DNA from 3 places in the Aliamphritea hakodatensis genome. Region 3 is predicted to be linked to each of the others. Evidence: predicted binding sites of a transcription regulator. Region 3 holds the regulator's gene; each other region holds the start of a gene.

Region 1 (3,264 bases), 2.4 Mb from region 3:
TTTCTGGGATGCTAAAGGGAAAAACTCTCTCAGAAACACCGATGAAGATGGCACCGATCCTTATATTGCCCTCGGAGCCGCCTACCATTTCAATAAACAACTGGCCGTTGACTGGCAGATATCCCGCTATTACATGGAAGACGATGCAGGCGACAATCTGGATATCGATACCGTCAGCCTCGGCCTGACCTACAACTTCTGATTCAGCCCACGGTTCCATGCCCACAAAAAAACCTCCCGAAGGAGGTTTTTTTTTCATCTGCTATCTGTGATTAAACAGAGTAGTACAGATCGAATTCTACCGGGTGAGTAGTCATGCTGACTTTCTCGCACTCTTCACGCTTCAGCGCGATGAAAGCATCGATCATGTCATCAGTGAATACGCCACCGGCTGTCAGGAATTCACGGTCGTTATCCAGAGCACTCAGTGCTTCTTCGAAAGAAGCAGCAACAGTTGGGATTTCCTTCGCTTCTTCAGCTGGCAGATCGTACAGATCTTTATCAGCTGCATCGCCAGGGTGGATCTTGTTCTGGATACCGTCCAGACCAGCCATCATCAGTGCCGCGAAGCACAGGTACGGGTTAGCAGACGGATCAGGGAAACGGGTCTCAACACGGTATGCCTTAGGATTAGTCACGTAAGGGATACGGATAGACGCTGAACGGTTACGGGCAGAGTAAGCCAGCATTACCGGCGCTTCGAAACCCGGTACCAGACGCTTGTAAGCGTTAGTAGAAGAGTTAGTCAGCGCGTTCAGTGCTTTAGCGTGCTTGATGATACCGCCAATGTAGTACAGCGCCATTTCGCTCAGGCCGGCATAAGCATCACCGTGGAACAGGTTAACGCCATCTTTGCTCAGAGACATGTGAACGTGCATACCTGAACCGTTATCGCCAACCAGTGGCTTAGGCATGAAGGTCGCTGTCTTACCGTATGCGTGAGCAACGTTGTGTACACAGTACTTCAGGATCTGTACTTCGTCAGCCTTGGCAGTCAGAGTGTTCGGACCAACACCGATCTCGCACTGACCGGCAGTTGCTACTTCGTGGTGGTGTACTTCAATGGTCAGACCCATTGCTTCCATTGCGTCACACATAGCGCCACGCAGGTCGTGCAGGGAATCAACCGGTGGTACCGGGAAGTAACCGCCTTTAACACGTGGACGGTGACCAGTATTACCGCCTTCAATGTTGTGGCTGGAAGACCATTCAGCTTCCTGAGAGTTGATGGTGTAACCGCAACCACTGATGTTTGCATGCCACTTAACTTCGTCAAATACGAAGAATTCCGGCTCAGGACCAAACAGTGCAGTATCAGCTACACCGGTAGAGATCAGATATGCTTCTGCACGCTTGGCAACAGAACGCGGATCACGGTCGTAACCCTGGCCCGTAGAAGGCTCAACGATGTTACAGCGAACAATAATAGTAGAGTCTTCAGCAAACGGATCCATTACAGACGCGCTGTCATCCGGCATCAGAATCATGTCAGATTCATTAATACCTTTCCAACCGCCGATAGAAGAACCGTCAAACATCTGACCTTCTTCAAAGAAATCTTCATCTGCTTCGCTGGCAGGAATAGTAACGTGCTGCTCTTTACCGTGAGTATCAGTAAAACGCAGGTCTACCCAGCGTACGCTGTTATCTTTAATCAGCTTAATAGTCTCTGACATTATCGTCATCTCCACAGGTTTAAATTTGTCTGTTCCGTACCGTTACTGTCACAGCAACCGTACAGAAAAATATGTTTGCTAGGGCACTGGTCAAACGTATAAGGCTTACCGGCACCTTCGCCGCGACTACCGTTATGGGCAAGTCTAAAAGCAAAGCACGTGCCAACATTCAAAAACAGATACTGAAAACGGATAAAAAAACCGTCACTTAAACAGTATTCCCAGCATAAAACCGCCTGAAAAACCCCACTGGTGCCAATAACTGCCTGACTTTCAGAGACTTTCCTACCCGTTACCTGTTTATCTGCTTTTGCGGTACAAAACACCGTACTACAGACATTCAATAAGTGCTCTTTATAACGACGCCTCGGATCAGCCAACCACACCGCACCAATATAGTGCAAACAAAAAGCACGCGCCCCATAACAGGGCATACAGGTAACCAGCGCCGGTCGTCATTATTTTCGCCGCACAATATTACTGCAGTTTTACCGCTGTGCCCTGTGTCAGCCCGTTAAATCAGTCATTTAATGTGACATTTTGGTGATTTTTTCAAAACATGAATAAGAAACACACAGCTTTGCCCGCATTCATGTATAATGCGCGCCTTATTTATTTTGTCTGCACAGGTTCTCAGACGTGATCGAAAAACTAAGAAACATCGCAATCATTGCGCACGTTGACCATGGTAAAACCACCCTGGTCGACAAAATGCTCTCCCAGTCCGGCACCCTGGGTCGCCGTGATGAAGGCACTGAGCGTATCATGGACTCCAATGACCAGGAGAAAGAGCGTGGTATTACCATTCTGGCGAAAAACACCGCCATTGAATGGAATGACTACCACATCAACATCGTAGATACCCCGGGCCACGCCGACTTTGGTGGTGAAGTAGAACGTGTTCTGTCGATGGTTGATTGCGTATGTCTGCTGGTTGATGCGGTTGATGGCCCGATGCCACAAACCCGCTTTGTTACCCAGAAGGCATTCGATCAGGGCCTGCGCCCTATCGTTGTTGTTAACAAGGTTGACCGTCCGGGTTCACGCCCTGACTGGGTTATTGATCAGGTATTTGACCTGTTCGACAGCCTGGGCGCCACCGATGAGCAACTGGACTTCCCGATCATCTACGCGTCTGCCCTGAACGGCATCGCGGGTCTGGAAGCTGACGACCTGTCTGAAGACATGACACCGCTGTTCGAAGCCATCGTTGAACATGTTGAGCCGCCTAAAGTTGATACTGAAGGTCCGTTCCAGATGCAGATTTCCGCCCTGGACTACAACAGCTACGTGGGCGTTATCGGTGTTGGCCGTGTTACCCGCGGAACAGTTAAGGTGAACCAGCCAGTTAAGGTTATCGATTCAGAAGGTGCTGTCCGCAACGGTAAAGTTCAGAAGATCATGGGTTACCTGGGTCTTGAGCGTGTTGACGTTGACACTGCCCGTGCCGGCGACATCATCTGCGTAACCGGTATCGAAGTGCTGAACATTTCCGACACCCTGTGTGATCCTGCTCAGGTTGAAGCGCTGCCAGCACTGTCTGTTGATGAACCGACGGTATCCATGACCTTCCAGGTGAACGATTCAC
Region 2 (3,264 bases), 2.0 Mb from region 3:
ACTTCTTTCTGACCCAGATATTTAAGAATTTCGGCCGCATCCGCCTCACCCATACTGATCAGCAGGACGGCCGCCTTCTGCAGTTTGTTCAGCTCTATGCCCGGTTCAGGAGCCGGCGTTGGTTCACTCATCTTCGTTTACCCACTGACGGATAGCCTGCGCCACTTTGGCAGGGTCTTCAGCAATCATACTGCGAATAGCATTGAGCTGATACTCATAGGTTTCATTAGGCGTCGGTGATAACGCACTGTCGATACCACTGAAGGTCACCTGATCCGCGGACATACCGTCCATTTCCAGCGACTCCAACTGCGCAGAAATATCGCCCTCAGGCGAGTTCTCATCTTTCTTCTCTTTCTGGCTGGCTGCAGCAAGGTGATTCAGGATTGGCCGCAACAGGCCGAACACCAACAACAGAACGAACAGGCCCGCTGCCGCTTTTCTGGCGATGTCCCAAACCCATTCCTGCTGCCAGATCGGAATTTCCTCATCCACAAACTCTTCCGGCGCTGCAAATGGCGAGTTCAGAACGTTGACGCTGTCACCACGCAGGGCCGAAAAGCCCACCGCATCACGTACCAGAATGGTCAGGCGGTCCAGATCCTGCTGTGACCAGGCAGTCTTGCCTGCCTCGGGCGCAGCTCCGGCCGCTAAAAAGTCATCCACAACCACCGCGACCGACAAACGCTTGACGCGTCCCATCTGGTGGCGGGTATAGCTGATGGAACGGTCCAGCTCAAAATTCCGGGTGGCCTGTGAGCGGGCACTCTGCGGGGGTTCAGCCCCGCCTGCTCCAGCTTCACCTTCGGCAATTTCCGGAACCGACGCGGCTCCCGGCGGCTGATTAGAAAGGGCCCCCGGAATACCCCGGGCTTCATTGCTGCCGGTGGTACTTTCATCCAGCGTCTGTTCGCTGCGCAGCGACGGCAAATCCGGGTTAAAAATTTCATCGGTCTGCTCTACGGCAGTAAAGTCGACCTCAGCGGATACTTCTGCACGGAAGTTACCCAGCCCCACAACCGGCTGCAGAATACTGTTTACGCGGTTGAGCAATGTTTCTTCGATCTTGCGGGTATATTCCAGCTGTTTAGCCGCCAGCACCACATCAACATCCGCATCACGGGTGTTCAGCAGGCGACCTTTCTGGTCAACAACCGTGACATCTTCACTGGACAAAGAAGGAATACTGGACGCAATCAGATTGGCAATGGCTTCGACCTGAACCCGGTCCAGTTTACGTCCGGCCAGAAGTTCCAGAAACACAGAAGCGGTTGGCTTGCGCTGATCACGCACAAACACTGACTGTTTTGGCAACGCCAGATGCACCCGCGCCTTGCGCACGGAAACCATACTGCTGATGGTACGGGCCAGCTCACCTTCAAGCCCGCGCCGGTAACGGGCATTTTCCATAAACTGACTGGTGCCCAAACCCTGCTCTTTATCAAGCAGTTCGAACCCCACCGTGTTATCGCCACTGAAACCTTCCGCAGCCAGACGCAGACGGGCTTTATGCAATTGCTCGTTAGGCACCAGGATCGAACGCCCTGACGCATCAAATTTATAAGGAATAGCAAACAGCTGTAGCTGATCGACAATTTCATTGGCATCAGCATAGGCAACGTCGTTGTACAGCACCCGGTAATCCGGCTCCTGAGACCACAGCACCACAGCAAAACCAATAGCGATAGTAGCCGCCAGACCGACCATCAGCCCCAGCTGACGAACCAGACTCAGACGATTGAAGCCAAAGGCTATACCCTTGCTACCACCCGCTGCCATAGATGCGTTTTCCATTTAGTTGAGTGCCCACACAACCGTTAATTCAATAAGCGCCATTAAATTGGCATCTTCATAACATCTTCATAGGCCGACACCATCCGGTTACGGACCTGAGTCATTGCCTCGAATGAAACCGATGCTTTTTCCATGCTGATCATTACCTGGTGCAGATCAACACCCGGGTCTCCCCGTTCAAAGGAGGTCGACAGGGCTTTGGCTTCTTTCTGCATGCCATTCACCTTATCTACCGCGCCTTTCAGCATTTCGCCGAAACCCGGAGTATCATCATTCACACCGGACACAGGCATCCCCATAGGCGCCTGTTGCATCCCCTGCTGCGCCTGCGACTTCATCGCACGCATCTGTTCCAGGACAGAATTTATGTCGGCTCTTTCGATCATACCCACCTCAGAAATCGGCAATATATTGACATTATATGCGTAGACTAGGTCTATTCAAGTAATAATCCGGCGTATTCGCCAAAAAAACGTCATTCATTAACGTCAAAAAACTATACATAGAGAGATAAAAGCAAAAAACGGGCCATCAGGCCCGTTTATTTTTTGACAGGTTGAACCAGATAACCGGCTCAGATGTTTGGCGTCTCGCCATATTTCAGCCGTACGTACATCAGCGCAACTGTAATGGCATCCCCCAGCGCGGTGTGCCGTTCAAGCATCGGAATATCAAGGTTTCTGGAAATAGTATCAAAGCGCAGATCAGCATTACCGCCAATACTCCGCCATTTGATAATGTCGTGATACACGTGAGACAGTTCAATCGCTTTACCCGGCAGGCCAAAGCCGTAACGGGGCCGCAGGAATTTATCCAGCATGCGGATATCATAATTCACGTAATACCCCAGCACCGGCCGGTTACCCACAAACGCCAGCACCTGCTCAAGCGCCTCATCCATCTCCACGCCATCCATCAGGTCTGCGGCACGAATCTTATGAATCTTGATCGAGTCTTCTGTCAGACTTTTAGGCGGCTTTAGCTTAATATCCAGCCGCTCACTGGTGACGACTTTCTGTCCCCTGATCTTGACCGCGCCAATGGACAGTATCTCACCCTCTTTAACATTCAGGCTGGTCGTTTCACAGTCCAGCGATACAACCTCATCGCCGTCATACGGTTCGAATAGTTCACCATGAGGCCCTGCCTTATGGTCAATCCGCTCTTTAAACTGTCTGATAGTACGGGGAATAATCATCCTGAATTCGCCTCCGGTTAGCCTGCCAGGTGATAACGCAATGCCAGATGCTTTTTAAATCCCTTCACGATATGCAAGGCATCACGCAACATATCACGTTCCATTTTATCCAGAAGCGCCAGATCAATGGTATTAGGCGTTTGATCAATGCCATCCTGCTCAGCGCGGATTACCTGCTGTCCCAGCCGGACCTGAATGAACAGCGCCAGCGCCTCACACAATTCACGGCCATGCTTTTCCTTGATCTGCCCCAGCTCCACCAGCGCTTCAAT
Region 3 (3,264 bases):
TAAAAGCTACAAAGGCAGATCCGTTGTAAAAGATGTCTCCATGCATATCGAGCGTGGACAGATTGTCGGCCTGCTGGGCCCTAACGGCGCAGGCAAAACCACCTGTTTTTATATGATTGTCGGACTGGTAGACGCTGATAAGGGCACGATCTTGCTCGATGATCAGGACCTCACCAAACAGGCCATGCATAACCGTGCCCGCAAAGGCATCGGCTACCTGCCACAGGAAGCGTCCATCTTCCGTAAGCTCAGCGTACGGAATAACATTATGGCGATCCTTGAAACCCGTCCGGAACTGAACAAACAGCAGCGCGAAGAAAAACTGGCCGAACTGCTGGAAGAATTTCATGTAACCCATCTGGCTGACAGTCTGGGGATGGCTTTATCCGGAGGCGAACGCCGCAGGGTTGAAATTGCCCGCGCCCTGGCAACAGAACCCAGCTTCATTCTTCTGGATGAACCCTTCGCAGGCGTGGACCCTATTTCGGTCACCGATATAAAAGCCACCATTAAACACCTGCAAAGCAAAAACATCGGCATCCTGATTACTGACCATAATGTGCGTGAAACATTAGATATTTGTGAACAGGCGTATATAGTCAGTGAAGGATATATTCTTGCCGCTGGCGCACCAGAAGATATACTGAGTAATCAGCAAGTGAAGCAGGCATATCTGGGCGAGCAGTTCCGCCTGTAGTTTTCTCCCTTTCCATTCTCTGACAGGTACAAGCAGTTATATGAAACAGGCGTTACAACTGAAGATTGGCCAGCACCTTACGATGACCCCGCAATTGCAGCAGGCGATTCGGCTGTTACAACTGTCAACGCTTGACCTGCAACAGGAAATCCAGGAAGCCCTCGACTCCAACCCTATGTTAGAAGTGGGTGAAGAAGAAGCAGCCGAAAACACTGAAGCGAAAGTCGAGCATGACGCCGACGCACCAGCCAGGCAGGAAACCACTGAAACAGTCAGTGCTGAACCGGAAGACACCCATGTAGCAGACAGTGACTGGAATGAAGACATTCCGGATGAGCTGTCAACGGACAGCCAGTGGGAAGATACCTTTCAGACGGCCACGCCGGCATCGACCAGCAATAATGACTTCAGCGACAGCAACTTTGAAGCCAATGATACGGCGGTAGAAACCCTGCAGGATCACCTGAACTGGCAGCTGAACCTGACGCCAATGAGCGAGCTGGATCAGTTAATTGCCACCAATATCATTGATGGAATTACCCCGGACGGCTACCTGAGCATTGAACTGGAAGCCATTCACGAGCACTTCACCAGCCAGGACGATTCACGCCTGCAGGAAACCGAACTCGACGAGATTGAAGCGGTGCTGCGCCGGGTGCAGCAATTTGACCCGCCGGGTGTTGCTGCCCGCGACCTGAGTGAATGCCTGTTACTGCAACTGGATCAGTTACCGGCTGACACCCCGTACCTCAAAGAAGCCCGTAAGATCGCCAGCCAGTACCTGCCGATTCTTGGCAGCCATGACTACAAACTGCTGATGCGTAAAACCCGGCTCAAAGAACCACAGTTACAGGCCGTGGTCGCCCTGATTCAGTCGCTGAATCCGAAGCCCGGTGCCACGATCACCACCAGCCATTCTGAATACGTCATACCTGACGTATTTGTCAGCCAGGACAAAGGTATCTGGCAGGTAAAACTCAGCCCTGAAGCCTCTCCCCGGTTACGCATCAATGACAGCTATGCAGACCTGATTAAACGGGCTGACAACAGCCCTGACAACACCTATCTCAAAAGCCATCTGCAGGAAGCGCGCTGGTTCATTAAAAGCATTCTCAGCCGTAATGAAACCCTCCTGAAGGTCACCCGTGAGATCGTCGCCCGCCAGCAGGACTTCCTGGAAGAAGGCGAAGAAGCCATGCGGCCAATGGTGCTGCATGATATTGCCGAAGCTGTCGACATGCATGAATCAACCATATCCCGGGTAACCACCCAAAAGTATATGCATACCCCGAGAGGTATCTTCGAACTTAAATATTTCTTCTCCAGCCACGTCAGCACGGACGGAGGCGGAACCTGTTCCTCCACCGCAATCCGTGCGCTGATAAAGAAACTGGTTGCTGCTGAAAACCCTGCCAAGCCGCTGAGTGATAATAAAATTACCCAGTTGCTGGATGAGCAGGGAATCAAAGTCGCCCGCCGAACCATCGCAAAATATCGTGAGTCTTTGAATATTCCACCTTCAAATGAACGAAAGCGTCTGGTTTAATGAAATTACGGATAACATCCGTAATGCACTAACAAGGAGATTGCCATGCAAATCAATATTTCTGGTCACCACGTCGAACTGACAGAATCACTGAGCAACTATGTGCACAGCAAATTCAGCAAACTGGAACGTCACTTCGACAACATCACCAACGCCCAGGTCACACTGAGCATTGAAAAAACCCGGCAAAAAGCCGAAGGTGATGTTCATGTAGCCGGTGGCCAACTGTTCGCCACACACGAACACGATGACATGTATGCCGCAATTGATGGCCTGATCGACAAGCTCGACCGCCAGGTTATCAAACATAAAGAAAAACTAAAGAATCACAAATAGCAACGTTTCTGAAACCTTATGTTAATCAAAGATCTACTTACCCCCTCAAGAGTGCTCCACGCTCTTGAGGGCGGCAGCAAAAAACGCACCCTGGAACTCATCAGTAAAACCATCGCCCAACAGTCAGACGACCTTGAAGAAGAAGACATCTTTTCAGGCCTGATCGGCCGGGAACGCCTGGGAAGTACCGGTATCGGAGAAGGCGTCGCTATTCCCCATTGCAGACTGGACCACTACAATCAGGTGGTTGGATGCCTCGTTCAGCTGGCCAATCCCATTGATTTTGACGCCATCGACGGCGCGCCTGTTGATCTGTTGTTTGTCTTGCTTGTACCCACTGACGCCTGTGATAAACACCTGCAAACGCTGGGCAACCTGGCAGAACTGTTCAGTCAGACCGAATTTCGTCAACAGCTGCGCAGTGCTTCCTCCGGCGAAGAATTACTGCAGGCAGCGACCCATTACAAGGTGAATAACTGACATGAAACTGGTAGTGATCAGCGGCCGTTCCGGCTCGGGTAAAAGTACCGCTCTGCAGGCGCTGGAAGACATTGGCTTCTACTGCATCGACAATCTGCCTGCCCACCTGTTACCCCAACTGATCACCCGCCCCCCGGAAAAAACCAGTAACGATGCACCGCAAACCCTGCTGGCGGTCAGTATTGACGCCCGTAACCCGCTCAGT

Evidence for each region. Region 3 encodes sigma-54, which starts transcription at its own class of promoters, with help from an activator protein. Its sites were predicted from a motif close to TGGCACNNNNNTTGCTNT; they were not measured.
Region 1: glnA (glutamate--ammonia ligase) is a predicted target of sigma-54. The motif match lies at 1,824-1,841, and genes of this name have one in related genera.
Region 2: fliE (flagellar hook-basal body complex protein FliE) is a predicted target of sigma-54. The motif match lies at 2,308-2,325, and genes of this name have one in related genera.

Annotation. Positions count from the first base shown of each region.
Region 1 covers NZ_AP025281.1:4,077,906-4,081,169, forward strand. The annotation lists gene PCI15_RS18710 (porin family protein) at 1-202, shown strand, start outside; gene glnA (glutamate--ammonia ligase) at 273-1,676, opposite strand; gene typA (translational GTPase TypA) at 2,316-3,264, shown strand, end outside.
Region 2 covers NZ_AP025281.1:4,506,027-4,509,290, forward strand. The annotation lists gene fliG (flagellar motor switch protein FliG) at 1-131, opposite strand, end outside; gene fliF (flagellar basal-body MS-ring/collar protein FliF) at 124-1,794, opposite strand; gene fliE (flagellar hook-basal body complex protein FliE) at 1,836-2,180, opposite strand; gene PCI15_RS20455 (3'-5' exonuclease) at 2,369-2,992, opposite strand; gene PCI15_RS20460 (DUF294 nucleotidyltransferase-like domain-containing protein) at 3,010-3,264, opposite strand, start outside.
Region 3 covers NZ_AP025281.1:1,304,257-1,307,520, reverse strand. The annotation lists gene lptB (LPS export ABC transporter ATP-binding protein) at 1-697, shown strand, start outside; gene PCI15_RS05945 (RNA polymerase factor sigma-54) at 738-2,243, shown strand; gene hpf (ribosome hibernation-promoting factor, HPF/YfiA family) at 2,289-2,579, shown strand; gene ptsN (PTS IIA-like nitrogen regulatory protein PtsN) at 2,598-3,059, shown strand; gene rapZ (RNase adapter RapZ) at 3,061-3,264, shown strand, end outside.